2 linked regions of the Vulgatibacter sp. genome follow. The protein of the gene in region 1 interacts with the protein of each later gene in a pairwise test. Links are inferred from orthologs where the notes say so. Each region holds a gene or a part of one and is shown on either strand. Other genes may lie near its edges.

The links.
Region 2: the proteins of rho (region 1) and nusG interact in binary tests that used the Escherichia coli proteins (3 or more experiments, as listed by UniProt). The link is inferred for Vulgatibacter sp. from one-to-one orthologs.

Annotation. Positions count from the first base shown.
Region 1 is NZ_JAWLCN010000002.1:290,613-302,991, forward strand. Bases 5,313-8,202 are described here. They hold rho (transcription termination factor Rho), read right to left. Parts: upstream 7,767-8,202; coding sequence 5,859-7,766; downstream 5,313-5,858. Other genes in these bases: ACESMR_RS05150 (DUF1385 domain-containing protein), read right to left, coding at 5,313-5,409; rpmE (50S ribosomal protein L31), read right to left, coding at 5,502-5,705; ligA (NAD-dependent DNA ligase LigA), read left to right, coding at 8,064-8,202. In the rest of the region: ACESMR_RS05125 (hypothetical protein), read right to left, coding at 1-16; ACESMR_RS05130 (hypothetical protein), read left to right, coding at 360-614; ACESMR_RS05135 (sensor histidine kinase), read left to right, coding at 725-1,723; ACESMR_RS05140 (sigma-54-dependent transcriptional regulator), read left to right, coding at 1,723-3,144; ACESMR_RS05145 (Crp/Fnr family transcriptional regulator), read right to left, coding at 3,299-4,030; more of ACESMR_RS05150, read right to left, coding at 4,375-5,312; more of ligA, read left to right, coding at 8,203-10,139; ACESMR_RS05170 (acylphosphatase), read left to right, coding at 10,141-10,413; ACESMR_RS05175 (ATP-binding protein), read right to left, coding at 10,766-12,379. UniProt on the Escherichia coli protein: Facilitates transcription termination by a mechanism that involves Rho binding to the nascent RNA, activation of Rho's RNA-dependent ATPase activity, and release of the mRNA from the DNA template.
Region 2 is NZ_JAWLCN010000018.1:133-4,698, reverse strand. The notes cover bases 1,637-4,466. They hold nusG (transcription termination/antitermination protein NusG), read right to left. Parts: upstream 3,408-4,466; coding sequence 2,865-3,407; downstream 1,637-2,864. Other genes in these bases: rpmG (50S ribosomal protein L33), read right to left, coding at 3,982-4,137; secE (preprotein translocase subunit SecE), read right to left, coding at 3,447-3,854; rplK (50S ribosomal protein L11), read right to left, coding at 2,248-2,697; rplA (50S ribosomal protein L1), read right to left, coding at 1,637-2,232. In the rest of the region: rplL (50S ribosomal protein L7/L12), read right to left, coding at 216-593; rplJ (50S ribosomal protein L10), read right to left, coding at 669-1,193; more of rplA, read right to left, coding at 1,525-1,636. UniProt on the Escherichia coli protein: Part of the processive rRNA transcription and antitermination complex (rrnTAC). The complex forms an RNA-chaperone ring around the RNA exit tunnel of RNA polymerase (RNAP).

The sequences.
Region 1 (12,379 bases):
GGAGGATCTTCTTCATGGGCTTCTCCGGAGATTTCAACGGGGGAGGAACGCAACCGCCCGGCGGATCAGCGGCCGGGCACCGCCGCACGCTTGCGCTTCCGAGCCCCCGAAGGGCCCGCTGGGGCGTGCGATGCGGCGCACGATACCCAGTTGCCGACGGATGGCAAGTGCCCGTTTTTCTTTGCGTTCCGACAACCGCCACCCTTGCAGCTGCAACCACGGCGGTCGGCGGGAGGGCTGCCGCTCCCGAGGTTAGCATCTTTTGCATCCTCCCGTTGACCGATGGTCGCTCGCGCAGCGGCCCGGCCATCCTCCACCTACCTGAGAGAGCCGCCGGGAACGGCGCGCGGAGGTGGAGCATGGAAGCGATGCGGAAGCTGCTGCGGGACGAGAAGGGACAGGGACTCACCGAGTACATCGTGATCGTGGCGCTGGTGGCGGTGGCCGCGATCGGCGTCGTCACCCTCTACGGCGACAACGTCCGCAAGATCTTCGGAACGGCGGTCGACGCCCTGGCCGGCAATTCGGTGGGCGACACCGGGGCGAAGGAGAAGGGGCGGACGGCCAGCGAGCGCACCCTGCGCGACTTCGCCGAACACGCCGGGAGGCGCTGACCGATCGGTGGGACCATCGCCCGGTTGCCCGCCTTCTTCCCGTGCCGCAGGGCGTTCATCCGTCGACGCAACCTCCCGCATCCTCTAGAGTCGAGGGCTTCGGAGGTGTTTTGGCGAACCGGCTCGGCAACGTGGCGATGCGGAAGGCAGCGCCCTCCCCTCTTGCCGTCGCGGCGGTGGCGGCGGCGCGTCCACTCGCAGGCCTCACCCAGGCGGCAACCCTCGCCTGGGACGAGGAATGGGTCGTCCGGGGCGCCGCCGGCGCCTGCCCGGCGGTCTTCGGGAAGACGGCGAACGAGCTCCGGGGCCGCCCGCTCGGCGAGTTCTTCGAGCGCCCGGAGAGCCTCGCCGACGCCATCCACTTCGGCACCGCCCGCCCGGTGAAGCTGCACGGCGGCATCCTGGTCCGCCTCGAGGCCGGCCCCTGTCCCGGCGGCGCCGTCGGGATCATCCGCCGCCAGACCGGCGACGAGCTCGACCTCACCCGCCTCGTCTCCGCCCTCGGCCACGAGATGCGCAACGCCTTCGCCTCCGTGCTGCTCGCGGTGCAATCGCTCACCCGCAACGGCGAGGTCGCCAGCGAGCGTGGCCGCCGCCGCCTCGTGGTGGCGGAGCGGGAGCTGCGGCGGATCGAATGCGTCCTCCGCGGTCTGCAGGAGGTGGGCAGGGCCCCGGTGGGCAGGCCGATCGACGCCTCGCCCGAGCGGCTGGTGGCGGATGCCTTCACCTCCCTGGGCCCGGAGCCCGGCGGCCCCCGGGTCGAGCTGGTCGCCCCAGAAGCGGAGGGTGAACCGGCCTTCCTCGATCCGGCGCGGGTGCGCCTCGCCCTCGAAGAAATGATCCGCCACGGAATTCGCGCGGTTGCGAGCGGGGGCCGGGTGGAGGTATCCGTCGAGCGCCGCCCGGGCGAATTGGCCCTGGTGGTCACCGCCACCGGGCCGGACGCGGTCCAGCCGAGCAGCGGTGTCGAGGTCGAGGGGGGCAAGACCCTGGGCCTCGCCGTTGCCGAGGGCGTCGCCAGGGCCCACGGCGGTCATCTGGAATCGGAAGGCGTGGAGGGCGGCTGCCGCCTCACCCTGGTGCTCCCCCAGCGAGCGGCGCGCAACTGATGGACAGCCTCCTCGTCATCGACGACAACGCCTCGCTCTGCGAGATGCTCAAGCTGCAGCTCGAGGAGTCCGAGGGCGATCGCCCCGGCTTCCAGGTGGAGACTGCGGGGAGCGCTGCGGAAGCCCGGGCGCGCCTCGCGGCGATCCAGCCCGCCTTCGTTCTCTGCGACATGCGCCTGCCCGATGGCGACGGCGTCGATCTCCTCCCCGAGCTCAAGGTCCTCGCCGGCGACGCGCCGATCGTGATCATGACCGCCCACGCGGACATGGAGACCACGATCCGCGCGATGAAGCTCGGCGCCTTCGACTACCTGCAGAAGCCCTTCGACCAGGACGAGGTCGAGCTGGTGGTGCTGCGGGCCCTCGATCTCCGCCGGCAGTCGCGCCGGGCGGCGGTGCTCGCCGTGGACACCGCGGCGCCGCAGCGGGTCGACGACATCGTCGCCGAGAGCCCGCAGATGAAGAGCATCGTGAAGCAGATCGGGAAGATCGCCGCTTCGCGGGCCTCTGTGCTGATCCAGGGGGAGAGCGGCACGGGCAAGGAGCTCATCGCCCGGGTGATCCACACCTATTCGTCGGACGTGCCGCGCCCCTTCGTCGGCATCAACTGCTCGGCGATCGTCGACACCCTCCTCGAGAGCGAGCTCTTCGGCCACGAGAAGGGCGCCTTCACCGGCGCGGCCCAGACGAAATACGGCAAATTCGAGTTGGCGGAGGACGGCACCATCTTCCTCGACGAGATCGCGGAGATGTCCCTTCCCCTGCAGGCCAAGCTCCTCCGCGTCCTCCAGGAGCGCGAGTTCGAGCGGGTCGGCGGGGTGAAGCGCCTGCCCCTGCGCGCCCGCATCGTCGCAGCCACCAACCGCGATCTCGCGGCGGAGGTTCGGGCGGAGCGTTTCCGCGAGGATCTCTACCAGCGCCTCAAGGTGGTCACCCTCGAGCTGCCCGCGCTCCGGGAAAGGCCTGCCGACATCCCGGTGCTGGTGCAGCGCCTGCTCGGCAGGATCGGCGACCGGCTCGGCAAGCGCGTCACCCGCGTGCCGGCGGAGCTCCTGGGCCACCTGCAGGCGCTGCCCTGGCACGGCAACGTGCGCGAGCTCGAGAACACCCTCACCCGCGCGGTGGTGCTCGCTCCCGGCGAGGTCCTGGTCCCCGAGCTCTTTCCCGCCATTCCAGCGGAGCCGCCGGTCCGCTCGGTGGTCCGCGAAGAATCGCCGCAGCAGCTCCTCTCCCTGGCGGAGGCGGAGCGACGCGCGATCCTCGCGGCGATCGCCCATACCGGCGGGCACAAGGGCCGCACCTGCGAAATCCTGCAGATCAGCCGGCCGACCCTCGAGCGCAAGCTGCAGAAATACGGGCTCGAGGTAGGCGAGGCCTCCCGCCCCACCCCGCCGGCCCGGCCCACCCGCAGCGCGGGCTGAGCGAGACGAGTTCCGCACGAAAAGCGAGAGCCCTCGCGATCCGCTGCGATGCGGATCGGAGGGCTCTCGCTCGTTGTCGACCCACCCGGCTGCCGCGGGGCAAGCGGACGACGCGGCGCGCAGCGCGCGCTGGTCCCGCCCCGGGAAAATGCGACTACTTCTCGCGGCCGGCGAGCTTGCGCAGCGCCTTGGTGTCCTTGAGGCAGAGGACGCGGCCGACGTTGCCCAGGTGGCCGTCGCGCTTCATCTCGTTGATCAGCGTCGAGACGAAGGAGCGGGAGGCGCCGACCAGATCGGCGAGGTCCTGCTGGGTGATGCCCTTGAGATCGTATTCGCCGCCGTGGGGGCAGCGCTCGCCGTGCGACTCCGCCAGCGAGAGGAGCGTCTCGGCGAGGCGGGCCGGAACCTCCTTGAAGGTGAGGCCGAGGACCCGGCGGCGCATGTGGCGCATGCGCTCGTTGAGGGCACGGATCACGTCGATGGCGAGGTGCGGCCTGCTCTCGAGGAGCTGCTGGAAGGAGCGGCTGTCGATGCTCCACACCTCGGCCTCGCCGGAGGCGACGGAGAGGTCCTCCACCTGCGCGCCCTCGGGGCGGAGGAGCTCGCCGAAGAGGTCGCCGGGCCGGAGGATGGCCAGCACCGAGCGCGAAGCGCCCTTGCCCACGCGGATGAGGCGGACCCTGCCGCTGCGGAGGAGGTAGACCTTGTCGGCCGGATCGCCGGGCCGGTAGATGACCGAGTTGTTCGGGTAGGTCTCGGCCTTGAAGTAGCCACGGTAATCGACCGTCTCCGGGGTCTGCGACGACAGCCCCACGGCGCGGTTGGTGCTGGGCATCGTGTTGACGGCCGAGACGTGGGTCGCTGCGGGGTGCATGGCCTTCTGCATGATCGGCGTCCTCCGGGATTGGCTTCACCGGGTCCGGCTTCGGGCCGGACGGGCGGAAACGAGTAGGCGTTGGATGGCTCGCCTACCTTCCAAGTCCCGTGCCAGCGCTATCGCCCAAGCGTCGGACGCCGAACCAAAGGGTTTTCCTCGTGTTTCACGCAGGACGGCGAGGCCCCCTGCGGTCGGTTGGAGGGCTGCCCCACGGAACGTTCAAACGTCTCGTGGTGGATTGAACGAAACGTTCAATCGCCGAAACGGCAGCTCACCGTGCCCGGGGAGCAGGAACACGAAGGCCGCCGCGGTGCGTCGTGCACCGGACGGCGGCCCTCTGCTGCCCAGACGTCTCAAGGAACGGCGATGGCGCCGTCGTAGTCCCGGTAGAGGGTGACGCCCCGTTCGTTCAGGCGTCCCTCCTCGTAGGCGATGCAGCGCTTCATCGCGAGGACCGCGATCTCCAGCTGATCCCGCGAGGGCTCCTTGGTGGTGATCCGCTGCATCCAAAGGCCCGGGGCGGTGAGGGCCCGGAGGAGGAGGTTCTTCGGGTAGCGGGCCGAGAGGCGCTGGAGCTCGAAGGAGGCGCCGGCGATCGGGAACATCAACGGCAGCTTCACGCCCAGCATCGCGAGGTTGTTGAGGAAGTCGTTCTCGATGGCGCGGGGGACGAGGGGGAAGATCGCCGAGTAGATGGCGATCGACACGCCGACCACGAGGAGAAGGAAGCTGGTGCCGCAGCGGGGGTGGAGCGTCGTCTGCCGGGCCGCATCCTCCACGTCGAAGGCAGCGGGCTGCGTCTCGTAGGCCCAGATCGTCTTGTGCTCGGCGCCGTGGTACTGGAACACCCGCCGGATGTCGGGCATCCGCGAGATCAGCGCCAGGTAGCCCACGAAGATCACCAGCTGGAACATCCCGTCGATGACGTGGAAGGCGTAGCTGGTGGTGTCGATCGGGTGGCCGGCGAGCTGCCCGAGCCCCCAGGTCAGGAAGTGCGGAAGCCCGGTGAAGAGGGCGAGCCCGAGCACGAGCGAGAGCGCCAGGGTGCCGGCCATCGCCAGCTGCGAGGGCTTCTCCACCGGCTTGCCCTTCTCCTCCTCGGGGGCTGCGTGCTCCGCCGAGAAGTTGAGGGCGGCAAAACCGTTCCAGAGGCTCTCGATCAGCACCACCGCGCCCCGCAGGAGCGGCAGGCGGAAGAGCCGGTAGCGGGTGAAGACGTTGTCCCAGGGCTCCGCCCGCACGGCGATCTCGCCGTCGGGGCGCCGCACCGCCACCACGAAGGAGCCGGGCGAACGCATCATCACGCCCTCGAGAACCGCCTGCCCGCCGATGTAGGGCCTCGCCGCCTCGGCGAGGAAGAGGGGCATGAGCCGCCTGATCCGCTTCACGTCGACTCCGAGAGGGCCTCGCGGCCCGCAAAACAGAAAAGGCGCACTTGCGCGCGCCCCTTCTTCGTACCGTCGGTGAAAGGCTTCGCGCCCTACGCCTTCCGGCCGTACTTGTTGCGGAAGCGCTCGACGCGGCCCTGCGTGTCGATGAGCTTCTGGGTGCCCGTGTAGAACGGGTGGCAGGCGGCGCAGACTTCGACCTGGAACGAGCCGGCGGTGGACCGGGTCTCGTAGTTGGCGCCACAGGCGCACGTGATGGTCGCCTGCTCGTACTTGGGGTGGATGCCTTCCTTCATGGCTCACTCCGAACACCCACGCTTGCACCGCGCACCATGCGCAGTGGACCGGTGGGAAAAGTCGCCGTCTTATGCCCGACGACAGGTAGTGCGTCAAACCGTTCGGGGGCGGGAAATCATCCCCGCCCCCGAAGCCCTCGCCAGCCCGGGCGGTCAGCGGGCCATCGAGTCGAGGAATTCCTTGTTCGACGTGGTGCCGCGCACCTTCGAAAGCAGGAACTCCATCGAGTCGATCGGGGAGAGCGGGTGGAGGAGCTGCCGGAGGACCCAGACCCGGTTCAGGGTCATCTGGTCCATGAGGAGCTCTTCCTTGCGGGTGCCCGACTTGTTGATGTCGAGGGTCGGGAAGATCCGCTTCTCCATCAGCTTGCGGTCGAGGACGATCTCCGAGTTGCCGGTGCCCTTGAACTCCTCGAAGATCACCTCGTCCATGCGCGATCCGGTGTCGACGAGCGCGGTGCCGATGATCGTGAGCGAGCCGCCCTCCTCGATGTTGCGGGCCGCGCCGAAGAAGCGCTTGGGCTTGTGGAGGGCGTTGGAGTCCACGCCACCGGAGAGGATCTTGCCGGAGGGCGGCACCACCGCGTTGTAGGCGCGGGCCAGGCGCGTGATCGAGTCGAGGAGGATCACCACGTCCTTGCCGTTCTCGGCGAGGCGCTTGGCCTTCTCGATCACCATCTCGGCCACCGCCACGTGGCGGGTCGCCGGCTCGTCGAAGGTCGAGCTGATCACCTCGCCCTTCACCGTCCGCTCCATGTCGGTCACTTCCTCGGGCCGCTCGTCGATGAGCAGCACGATGAGGTGCACGTCGGCGTGGTTCGAGGTGATCGCGTGGGCGATGTTCTGCAGCAGCACCGTCTTGCCGGCGCGGGGCGGCGCCACGATGAGGCAGCGCTGGCCCTTACCGATCGGCACGAGCAGGTCGATGATCCGCGTGGTCACCTCGGCCTGCTCGTGCTCGAGGTGGAGCTTCTCGTTCGGATAGAGCGGCGTGAGGTTGTCGAAGAGGACCTTCTGCGCGTTCTCCTCGGGCGCCGCGTAGTTGATCGACTCGACCTTGAGCAGCGCGAAGTAGCGCTCGCCTTCCTTGGGCTGGCGCACCTGGCCGCTGATCGTGTCGCCGGTCCGCAGGTTGAAGCGGCGGATCTGCGAGGGCGACACGTAGATGTCGTCGGGACCGGGCAGGTAGGAAAAATCGGGCGAGCGGAGGAAGCCGAAGCCGTCGGGCAGCACCTCGAGGGTGCCCTCGCCGTAGACGCGGCCCCGCTTGACCGCCTGCGCCTGGAGGATCTCGAAGATGAGGTCCTGCTTGCGCATGCCGCCCGGCGCCTCGACGCCGAGGTCCTGCGCCATGCGCGCGAGCTGCGCCGTCTTGAGGCGCTTGAGCTCGGTGAGGTTGATCACCACCTCGTCGCCGGTGAGCTCCTCGGCAGCCTCGGCAGCTGCTGCCTCGTCCTCCTCGATGTCGTAGACGACCTGGGGACGTTCGCCGCGCTCCCCGCGCCTGCCGCGCTCGCCGCGGCGTCCCCGCCGCTCGGGGACCCCCACCGCGGTGGAGGTCGGCGCGGGGATCACGGGCTTCGGTCCGCGCTGCTGCCGTGCCTCGCGACGCTCGGGACGCTGCTCGGCCCGCGCCGCGCCGGCCTGCGCCTCGCGGCGCTCCGCCGACACGGGCTCGGCAACGACGAGCGGCTCGATTTCCGCGGGAGCGGGAGCGGGCGCCGGAGCGGGAGCCGCGGCCCCAGGGACAGGTGCCGGCGTCGCCTCCACGGTCTCCGCCGCGATCGGCGCAGGCGCTTCTGCAGCAGGCCCGGCAGCGACGGGTGCGGCCTCCGCCGCCGCAGCGGCTGCAGCCGGCTTGCGGGTGCGGCGGGGCTTCGCCGGGGCCTGGACCTCTGCGGTGGTCTCTGCGGCGGCGGCCTCGCCCTCGACGACGGCGGGCGCCGCTGCAGGGGCAGCGGCACGGCGGCGGGAGGTGGTGGTCGCAGCCTCATCCTTCGCAGCGGCGGCCCTGCGGGCCCGCGGCGCACGTGCGGGAGCTTCGGAGGAACGATCGGTCACTGTTTCGTCTCGTCGGTCTGCGTTTCGTCGTGCAGTCGGAATGGGAAGAACCGGGTGGCCCGCGACGTCGAGGGCGGGATGGGCAGGATCCCCGACGGTGCCCCTTCCGCATGGCGGAGCGAGGCGTACGTGCCATATCGGCCGTGGCAGCAATCACGTTTTCCCGCGCTCGAAGCAGCGGGGGGGAGCGGTTTGCGCGCTATGGGGGGATGAAACAAGGCGGAAGCTATAGTCGCGTCCGATCGCTGTCAAGGACGGTGGTGCGAACGGGATCTTCGTGGTGTAGGTTCCGCCCGCATGGCCGCAAAGAGCAGCAGCCCCGAGGTCAGCCGGCGAGTGGAGGAGCTCCGGGAGGAGATCCGCGACCACGATCACCGGTACTACGTTCTCGACCAGCCGATCATTTCCGACGCGGCCTACGACAAGCTCTCCCGCGAGCTGCAGGAGCTGGAAGCGGCGCATCCCGAGCTGCGCACCCCCGACTCGCCGACGCAGCGGGTGGGCGGCGCGCCGGCGCCCGGCTTCGCGAAGGTGGTCCACCGCAGGCCGATGCTCTCCCTGGCCAACGTCTTCGACGAGGGCGAGCTGGAAGATTTCGACGCGGGGCTGCGGCGGCGCCTCGACCTCGGTGAGGGGCAGCCGATCCGCTACACCTGCGAGCCGAAATTCGACGGCCTCGCCGTAGAGCTGATCTACGAGGAGGGGCGCTTCGTCCAGGGCTCGACCCGCGGCGACGGGGAGGTCGGGGAGGACGTGACCGGCAACCTGCGTACGATCCGCTCCGTTCCGCTCCGCCTCCACGGCACCGCCCCCGCCCGCCTCGAGGTCCGGGGCGAGGTGGTGATGTTCAAGAGGGACTTCGCGGCGCTCAACCGGCGGCAGGAGGAGGCGGGGGAGAAGGTCTTCGCCAACCCGCGCAACGCCGCGGCCGGATCGCTGCGCCAGCTCGATCCGAAGATCACCGCGAGCCGGCCGCTCACCTTCTTCGCCTACGAGGTGGGCGAGAGCACCGAGGCCTTCGCGTGCCACGAGGAGAAGCTCCGCCGCCTCGCAGCGCTCGGCTTCAAGGAGAGCGGCGCCTGGCGCATCGCCTCCGGCGTCGAGGAGCTGAAGAGCTACTGGAAGTCGATCCTCGAGCAGCGCCACGAGCTGCCCTACGAGGTCGACGGCGTGGTGGTGAAGGTCGACGACGAAGATCTCCGGGCGCGCCTGGGCCAGGTCTCGAAGAGCCCGCGCTGGGCAGTCGCCTACAAATTTCCCCCGGAGGAGGAGACCACCCGCGTCGAGAAGATCGACGTGCAGGTGGGACGCACGGGGGTCCTCACGCCGGTGGCGCACCTCGTCCCGGTCCGCGTCGGCGGCGTGATGGTGGCGCGCGCCACGCTGCACAACGAGGACGAGCTCCGGCGCAAGGACGTGCGCGTCGGCGATCGCGTGGTCGTGCGCCGGGCGGGCGACGTGATCCCCGAGGTGGTCAAGGTCGTCGTCGAGGTGCGGACCGGGCGGGAGGAGCCGTTCGAGTTCCCGAAGACCTGCCCCGCCTGCGGCGCCGAGGTGACGCGGGAGGTCCTCGAAGAGGACGAATCCGGCAAGTCGGTGAAGCTCGCTGCGGCCTGGCGCTGCACCAACAGCGCGTGCCCCGCCCAGCTGAAGGAAAGGCTGCGCCACTTCGTCTCGCGACGCGCGATGGACATCGAGGGGCTCGGCAACGAGCTGGTGGAGCAGCTCGTCGAGAAGGGCCACGTCCGCGACTTCGCCGACATCTACCGCCTCGGCGCGGAGGATTGGTCCAACCTCGACCGGGTGGTCGGTGAGGAGACCTACAAGATCGGGCCGAAGGTCGGGCAGAAGCTGGCCGACGGCGTCGAGCGCAGCAAGCACGTTCCCCTGCGGCGCTTCTACAACGCGCTCGGCATTCGCGGCGTCAACGAGGCGTTTGCCGCGGTCCTCGCGAAGCGCTACCCCGCCGTCGACGCGCTGGTGCGCGCGGACAAGGCGGAGCTCGAGCTCCTGCCCGGTGTCGGGCCCACGCGCGCCTCCTGGATCCGGCAGTTCTTCGATCGCGAGGAGAACCGGGAGGTGATCCGCCACCTCCTCGAGGTCGGCGTCGAGCCGCAGCCCGAGGCGGCGGTGCAGACCGGCGGCGCCTTCGCCGGCAAGACGGTGGTGCTCACCGGCACCCTCGCCGCCTTTAGCCGCGATCAGGCCAAGGCGGAGATCGAGCGGCGCGGCGGCAAGGTCTCGGGCTCGGTGTCGAAGAAGACCGACCTCGTCGTCGCCGGAGCGGACGCGGGCTCCAAGCGCAAGAAGGCGCAGGAGCTCGGTGTCGCCGTCGTCGACGAGGCGGGATTCGTGGAGATGCTCGGAGGCTGAGATGGTGCGCGTCGAGCTCAAGATCATCGGCAGGGTGCAGGGCGTCTTCTACCGGGCCAGCGCGCAGCGGGCAGCGGAGGAGCGCGGCCTCCTCGGATGGGTGCGCAACACCGGCGACGGGGCGGTGGAAGCGGTGGTCGAGGGCCCCAGGCCGCAGGTCGAGGACTTCGTCGCCTGGTGCAGGCAGGGCCCTGTCGGCGCACGGGTCGACGAGGTGGAGGCCAACTGGTCTCCCGCCCGGGCGGAGTTCTCGGACTTCCGCGTCCGGCGCTGACGACTCGGCTCCCTCGCCGCGGAGCGACATCGCCGTCGCCGGCCTGCCCGGCCCCACGGAGCGGGCCGGGCCGGAGGCGGTTTCGGCTTCAGCTGCAGCAGCACGAGCGCGCCGCCCGCTCGCCGCACTTGCAGGCGGGGGCGCAGCTGCACGAGGGCACGCAGGTGCAGGAAGCGGTCTTCGAGGCGCCAGCGTTGCAGTTGCAGGGGTTGCAGGTGCAGGGGGAGCAGTTGCAGTCCATGTCGTTCTCCGGGGGCGGGGTTCCTCGGGGCGGCTGATTCCGTCCCCTCTGCCCTTGCCTCGCTCGGGAAGACGCTCCACGGCGTCGCGCCTTACACGCGACCAGCCCCGCTCAATGCAGCTGGCGTGCGCCCCGTGCCTCCTTCTCCGTCTGGAACGCCGCCGCATGGAGCACCGGCAGGGAGACGTGGAAGGTGGCGCCCCTGCCCTCGGCGCTCTCGGCCCAGATCCTGCCCCCATGCCGCTCCACGATGTCGCGCACGATGTAGAGCCCGAGGCCGAGCCCGCCGTAGGAGGCAGACGACGCGTTCCTCGCCCGGAAGAAGCGCTCGAAGAGCTGCTCGAGCTGCTCCGCTGGGATGCCGATGCCGTGGTCGCTCACGGTGAGGTGGGCCTGCGTCCCTTCGTTCCGGATGGCGACGACCACCTCGCCGCTGCTGTATTTGAGCGCGTTGTCGACCAGGTTGGAGACCACCTGCTCGAGGCGGTTGGGATCACCCTGCACCAGCACCTCCCCCGCGGCCTCGAAGCGGATCCGCCCGGAATCCCGCGGCGCGGTGGCGGCCACGGCGTTCTCGGCGATCCGGGTGAGAGAGATGGGCCGCTGCTGCATCTCCATCGTGCCCGCCTGGATCCGGGTCACGTCGAGCAGATCGTTGATCAGCCAGGCGAGGCGCCCGAGGCTTGCCTGGGCCCGTTCGATGGCGGCTTCGTCCACCGGCAGGCCGGCGCGCACCCGGCGCTGGAGCATCTGCAGGCGCGTGGCAAGGGGCGTGAGCGGCGTCTTCAGCTCATGCGAGGCGACGGAGAGGAATTCGTCCCGGACCCGTACCGCCTCCTGCGCGTCGCGGTAGAGGCGCTCCGATTCGCCGAGGAGCCGGTCCCTCTCGCACTCGAGGGCGAGGCGGCTGCCCAGCGCCTCGACCGCTTGCGTCTCGGAGGGGTCGAAATAGCGGCGGGCGGTCGTCGCCTCCACCGCGAGGACGCCAGCGGGGTTGAAGCTCGAGGTGCCCACGGGCAGGCGCAGCCAACAGGAGGCCCCCTCGCAGCGCTGCTCCAGCCCTTCGGGCGGGCCCGCTCCTGCGAGCTCGGCGAGGCGCAGCCCCGTGGGAGGCGCCATGCCCTCGCGCTGCGCGAAGGCCTCCGGGACGAAGGGGCGCTCGCTGCGCCAGAAGATCGCCGTGGGGCCCAGCGTGTGCACCGAGCGCCGCAGCGCCCGCTCCACCCGGTCCTGCAGCGGGGAAATCGAGGCGAGGATCGTGCCGGCGTCGACCAGCATCCGCTGCAGGCTCTCCGCCCGCCGGCGCTCCGCGGTCATCGCGGCGAGGAGCAGCGCGGTGATGGTGGCCAGCGCGAAGAGGGCCTGCACCAGCACCACCCGCACATACTCCTGCACGGTGTAGAGTTCGGCGAAGGGCCCGTACCCGCGGGCGGTGAGGATCACCGCCAGCAGGGAGATTGCCGCAGCGCCCCACGCTGCGCCGCTGGGGCCGAAGCGGATCGCCGCCCAGGCGAGGACGGGAAAGGCTGCGAGCCCCAGGGCGACGAAGCGGGCCACCACGTCTGCGAGCATGAACCCCTGCGCGGTGAGCACGACGAGGCTCGAGCCGAGGAGGATCGCCTCCGCCAGCCGGGACGGCGGCGCCCGCAGGATCCGCGGTCGGGCGGCGAGGAGCAGCGCCGCGAGGCTCGCCGTTCCGAGGGCGGCGCTGCCCCACCAGGCGAG
Region 2 (4,566 bases), on another replicon or contig:
GCGAATCCGGAAGTTGTTCTGGATCGTCGGCGCCATCTAGCGGTCGCTCCCCTGGCAGGCTCTACTTTGAATCGCCGCCAATCCGTTGGGTCCGAGGAGCGGACCCTAGGCCATACGGAAATTGGCGGCTCAAACACCAACGGCGCTGACGGCGGCGGGATTCCCCGCCGCCGCCAACGCTGGTTACTGCTGGACCTATGGAAAGATCCGGAAGATTACTTGATCTCGACGGTCGCGCCGGCGGCCGTGAGAACTTCCTTGATCTTGTTGGCCTCGTCCTTGGACACGCCCTCCTTCACGGTCTTGGGAGCGCCCTCGACGAGGTCCTTGGCCTCCTTGAGGCCGAGACCCGTGATGGTACGGATCTCCTTGATGACGTTGATCTTCTTGTCGCCGGCGTTCGCCAGGACGACGTCGAACTCGGTCTTCTCCTCGGCGGGAGCAGCGGCGGCGCCACCAGCGGCGGGCATCGCCATCATCGCGGGAGCAGCGGCGGAAACGCCCCACTTCTCCTCGAGGGTCTTCACGAGCTCAGCAGCCTCCATCACGGTGAGTGCGGAGAGCTGGTCAACGATCGCGTTCAGATCAGCCATTTCAACATCCTTCGAACGGGGGCGGCATCGCCGACGTGGGCAGCCTGCCCCGAAAAGAAAACCAAACGAACCTGCTTACGAAGCCTTTTCCAGCTGCTCGCGGCGGGCGTCGACGGCCCGTGCCAGCTGGGAACCCGGCGTGCCGATGAGGCGGGCGAGCTTGCTCGCGGGGGCGTTGAGCATCCCTGCGATCATGCCGCGCAGCTCATGGAGGCCCGGCATCTTGGCGAGGTTCTCGATGCCCTTGGCATCGATGGCCTGCCCTTCCACCACGGCGACCTTGAGCTGGAACTTGTCCTCCTTGCCCTTGGCAAAATCCGTCATCACCTTGGCGGGCGTGACGGGATCCTGACCCAGGATGAGGACGACCGGTCCCTTGAAGCTCTCGGCAATCTTCTCCACGCTCGTGCCCTGCGCAGCGCGCTTGGCGAGCGTGTTCTTCACGACCTTGTACTCGACCTGGTTGTCACGGCAGGTCTTGCGAATGTCGGTCGCGGTAGCGACGTCGAGCCCCTTGTACTCGGCGATGATGGCGATGGTAGCCGCCGACATCTTCGAGTGAAGCTCGGAAATCATCTGCTCCTTCTGCGTACGATCCACTTGACCTTCACCTCCCTTCCTCGTCGGTCTCTGGCCAAGTGTGCAGCGGAGCAGGTGGAGGCTCGTTCGGCTTCCATCCCGTCTCGGCAGGCTTCCGTCCGCTCGTCGCGTCCGGGGCTTAGGTCCTCGAACCCTTCCGGGAGCCAACCGCAGCCAAGCCGCGGCTCGCACTGGGATTCCCGGCGTCGGTTGTCGGACACCTGCTGTCTTTGACCAGGCGAAATGTGCGGCGGGTCCATTACCGCCATCACGAAGAAAATGCAAGCGCTTTCAAACGAAAGCGGCCCGAACCGGTACTCCGGTCGGGCCGATGGTCGATGCCGCCGGGCGCTTAGCCCTTGAACGCGTTGGCGATCGCGACGTTGTCGAGCTTGAGGCCCGGGCCCATGGTGGTGGAGAGCGCCACGCCACGGAGGTAGACGCCCTTCGCCGTGGAGGGCTTGAGGCGCATCACGGTTGCCAGGAGCTCGTTCAGGTTGGCAGCGATCTGCTCCGTGGGCATCGAGGTCTTGCCCACCGGCGCGTGCACGATGCCGGCCTTCTCGACGCGGAACTCGATCTTGCCGGCCTTGGTCTCCTTGACCGCGCGGGTGACGTCGGTGGTCACCGTGCCGACCTTCGGGTTCGGCATCAGGCCGCGGGGCCCGAGGATCTTACCGAGCTTGCCGACCACGCCCATCATGTCGGGGGTGGCGATCGCCTTGTCGAAGTCGAGGAAGCCCTCCTCGACCCGCTTGGCGAGCTCCTCGGCGCCGACGATGTCCGCGCCGGCTGCCTCGGCCTCCTTGGCCTTGTCGCCCTTGGCGAACACGGCGACCTTGACGGTCTTGCCGGTGCCGTGGGGGAGCACCACCGCGCCACGAACCATCTGGTCCGCGTGGCGGGGATCCACACCCAGGTTGATCGCCACGTCCACCGACTCGTCGAACTTCGCGACCTTCAGCTCGCGGACGAGGGCGACGCCCTCCTCCACCGAGTAGCGCTTGTTGCGATCGACCTTGTCGGCAATCTTCCGGTACTTCTTGCCCATCTTAGCCATGTGTCAGCTCCCGACTCAGTCGACGACGTCGATGCCCATGGAACGCGCGGTACCCTCGATCGTGCGCATGCACGACTCGATCGAGCCAGCGTTCGTGTCCTGGATCTTCCGCTCGGCGATCTCGCGCACCTTCGCGCGGTCGATCGTGCCGACCTTCTCCTTGCCCGGACGGTGCGACCCCGAACCCTTCTTCTTCTGGGTGTGGAGGCCGATCGCCTTCTTGATGAGCGCCGAGGCCGGCGGGGTCTTCAGGATGAAGGAGAACGAACGATCCGAGTAGATGGTGATCACGACGGGGATCACCATGTCGTCCTTGATCAGCGCCTGCGTCGCAGCATTGAACTCCTTGCAGAAGCCCATGATGTTGACGCCGTGCTGGCCGAGCGCAGGACCGACCGGGGGAGCGGGGTTGGCCTTGCCTGCAGGGATCTGCAGTTTGACCTGGCCCGTGACCTTCTTTGCCATGGTTGCAACTCCGTGGTGCTAGCGGCCGAAAGAACCGGCCTCCCACTTTCGCGGAAAAACCCGCAACGAGCGCGGGCCAGATACCAGAAGCGTGCGCCCCTGGCAACTGGCCCGTGTCCTCGCGGGACTCGAGCTGCGCGGCGCCGGATGAAGGGCGCCGGCAGCGACTACTGGGTCTTCTCGACCTGCATGAAGTCGAGCTCGACCGGGGTGGCGCGACCGAAGATGGAGACCAGGACGCGAAGGCGACCCTTCTCCTGGTTCACCTCTTCCACCGTGCCGTTGAAGCCCGAGAACGGACCGTCGGTCACCCGGACGTTGTCGCCGTTCTCGAAGGAGACCTTGGGCTTGGGCTTGAGGGTCCCCTCGGAGATCTGCGACGAGAGCCGATCGACCTCGGCGCGGGTGATCGCCGGGATCTCCTCCGGCTGCTTCCCGCCGCCGACGAAGCCGGTGACCTTGGGCGTGCTCTTGACGAGGTGCCAGGAAGCCGGGCCCATCTCCATCTCCACGAGGATGTAGCCCGGGAAGAACTTGCGCTTCGAGGTCCGCTTCTCGCCACCCTTCACCTCGACCACCTGCTCGGTCGGGATCAGGATCTCGCCGAACTGCTCCTGCAGTCCTTCCTGGCGGATGCGCTCCTCGATCGTCTTGCGCACCTTGTTCTCGTAGCCCGAGTAGGTGTGGACTACGTAAAACTTCTTGGCCATCGCTCGCTCCGGCGCGGGCGGTCTCGCTCGCGGCTCGCGCTACGCGAAGAGGCCCTGCGCCCAGCGGATCCCCGAGGGGATCCATTCGGACATCACCTTCGCCCCGAGGAAGTCCATCACGCCGAGGAGCACCGCGGCGACCAGGGTCGCCACCACCACCGCGCCGGTTGCAGCGCGAATCTCCGGCCAGGTCGGCCAGGTCACCTTGCGCAGCTCGGCGGCAACATCCTGGCCGACGTCCTGCACCTTGGAGTTCATCCAGCCAACGATGCCGAGCACCGCGGCGAGTCCGACGCCGATGAGGACGGCGAGGGTCAGACCACCGAAGACCTCGGGGTTTCCCGCACCGGTGGCGACGAGGATCGCGTCGGCCAGCTTGGTCATGACGTAGGCCGCGCATGCGGTCAGAAAGACCAGAGCCATGGCGAGGAGCCGCTGGTTGCTCATGTATGTCCCGGGCGATGGGCTCCCGCCAGGGGCGGGAGAAATTGGCACGCCAGGAGGGATTCGAACCCCCAACCCGCGGTTTTGGAGACCGCTGCTCTACCGTTCGAGCTACTGGCGTACGAAAGCTTTACTTCGTTTCCTTGTGCTCGGTGTGGTTCCGGCACCGCGGGCAGAACTTCGACAGCACGAGCTTGTCGGTCTGCTTCCGCTTGTTCTTGTCGGTGGTGTAGTTCCGCTCTTTGCACACCGTGCACTCGAGCGTGATGATCGTCCGGTTACCCATGGCGTGAATCCTACCCCTGCGGCGCTCTCGCGCGGCGGGGATTCTGACGTGTTCGCCCGGGAACCACAAGAGCTCCCGGGCGAATCTCCGAACACCGCCCTCACAGGCGCTATTCGGTCGTATTACTCGATGATCTCGGCAACCACGCCAGCGCCGACGGTGCGGCCACCCTCACGGATCGCGAAGCGGAGTTCCTTCTCCATCGCGATCGGGGTGAGCAGCTCCACGGTGATGGAGATGTTGTCGCCCGGCATGACCATCTCGGTGCCCTCGGGGAGGTGCACGGCGCCGGTCACGTCGGTGGTGCGGAAGTAGAACTGCGGCTTGTAGCCCTTGAAGAACGGGGTGTGACGACCACCCTCCTCCTTCGTCAGCACGTAGATCTCCGCCTTGAACTTCTTGTGCGGATTGATGCTGCCGGGCTTGGCC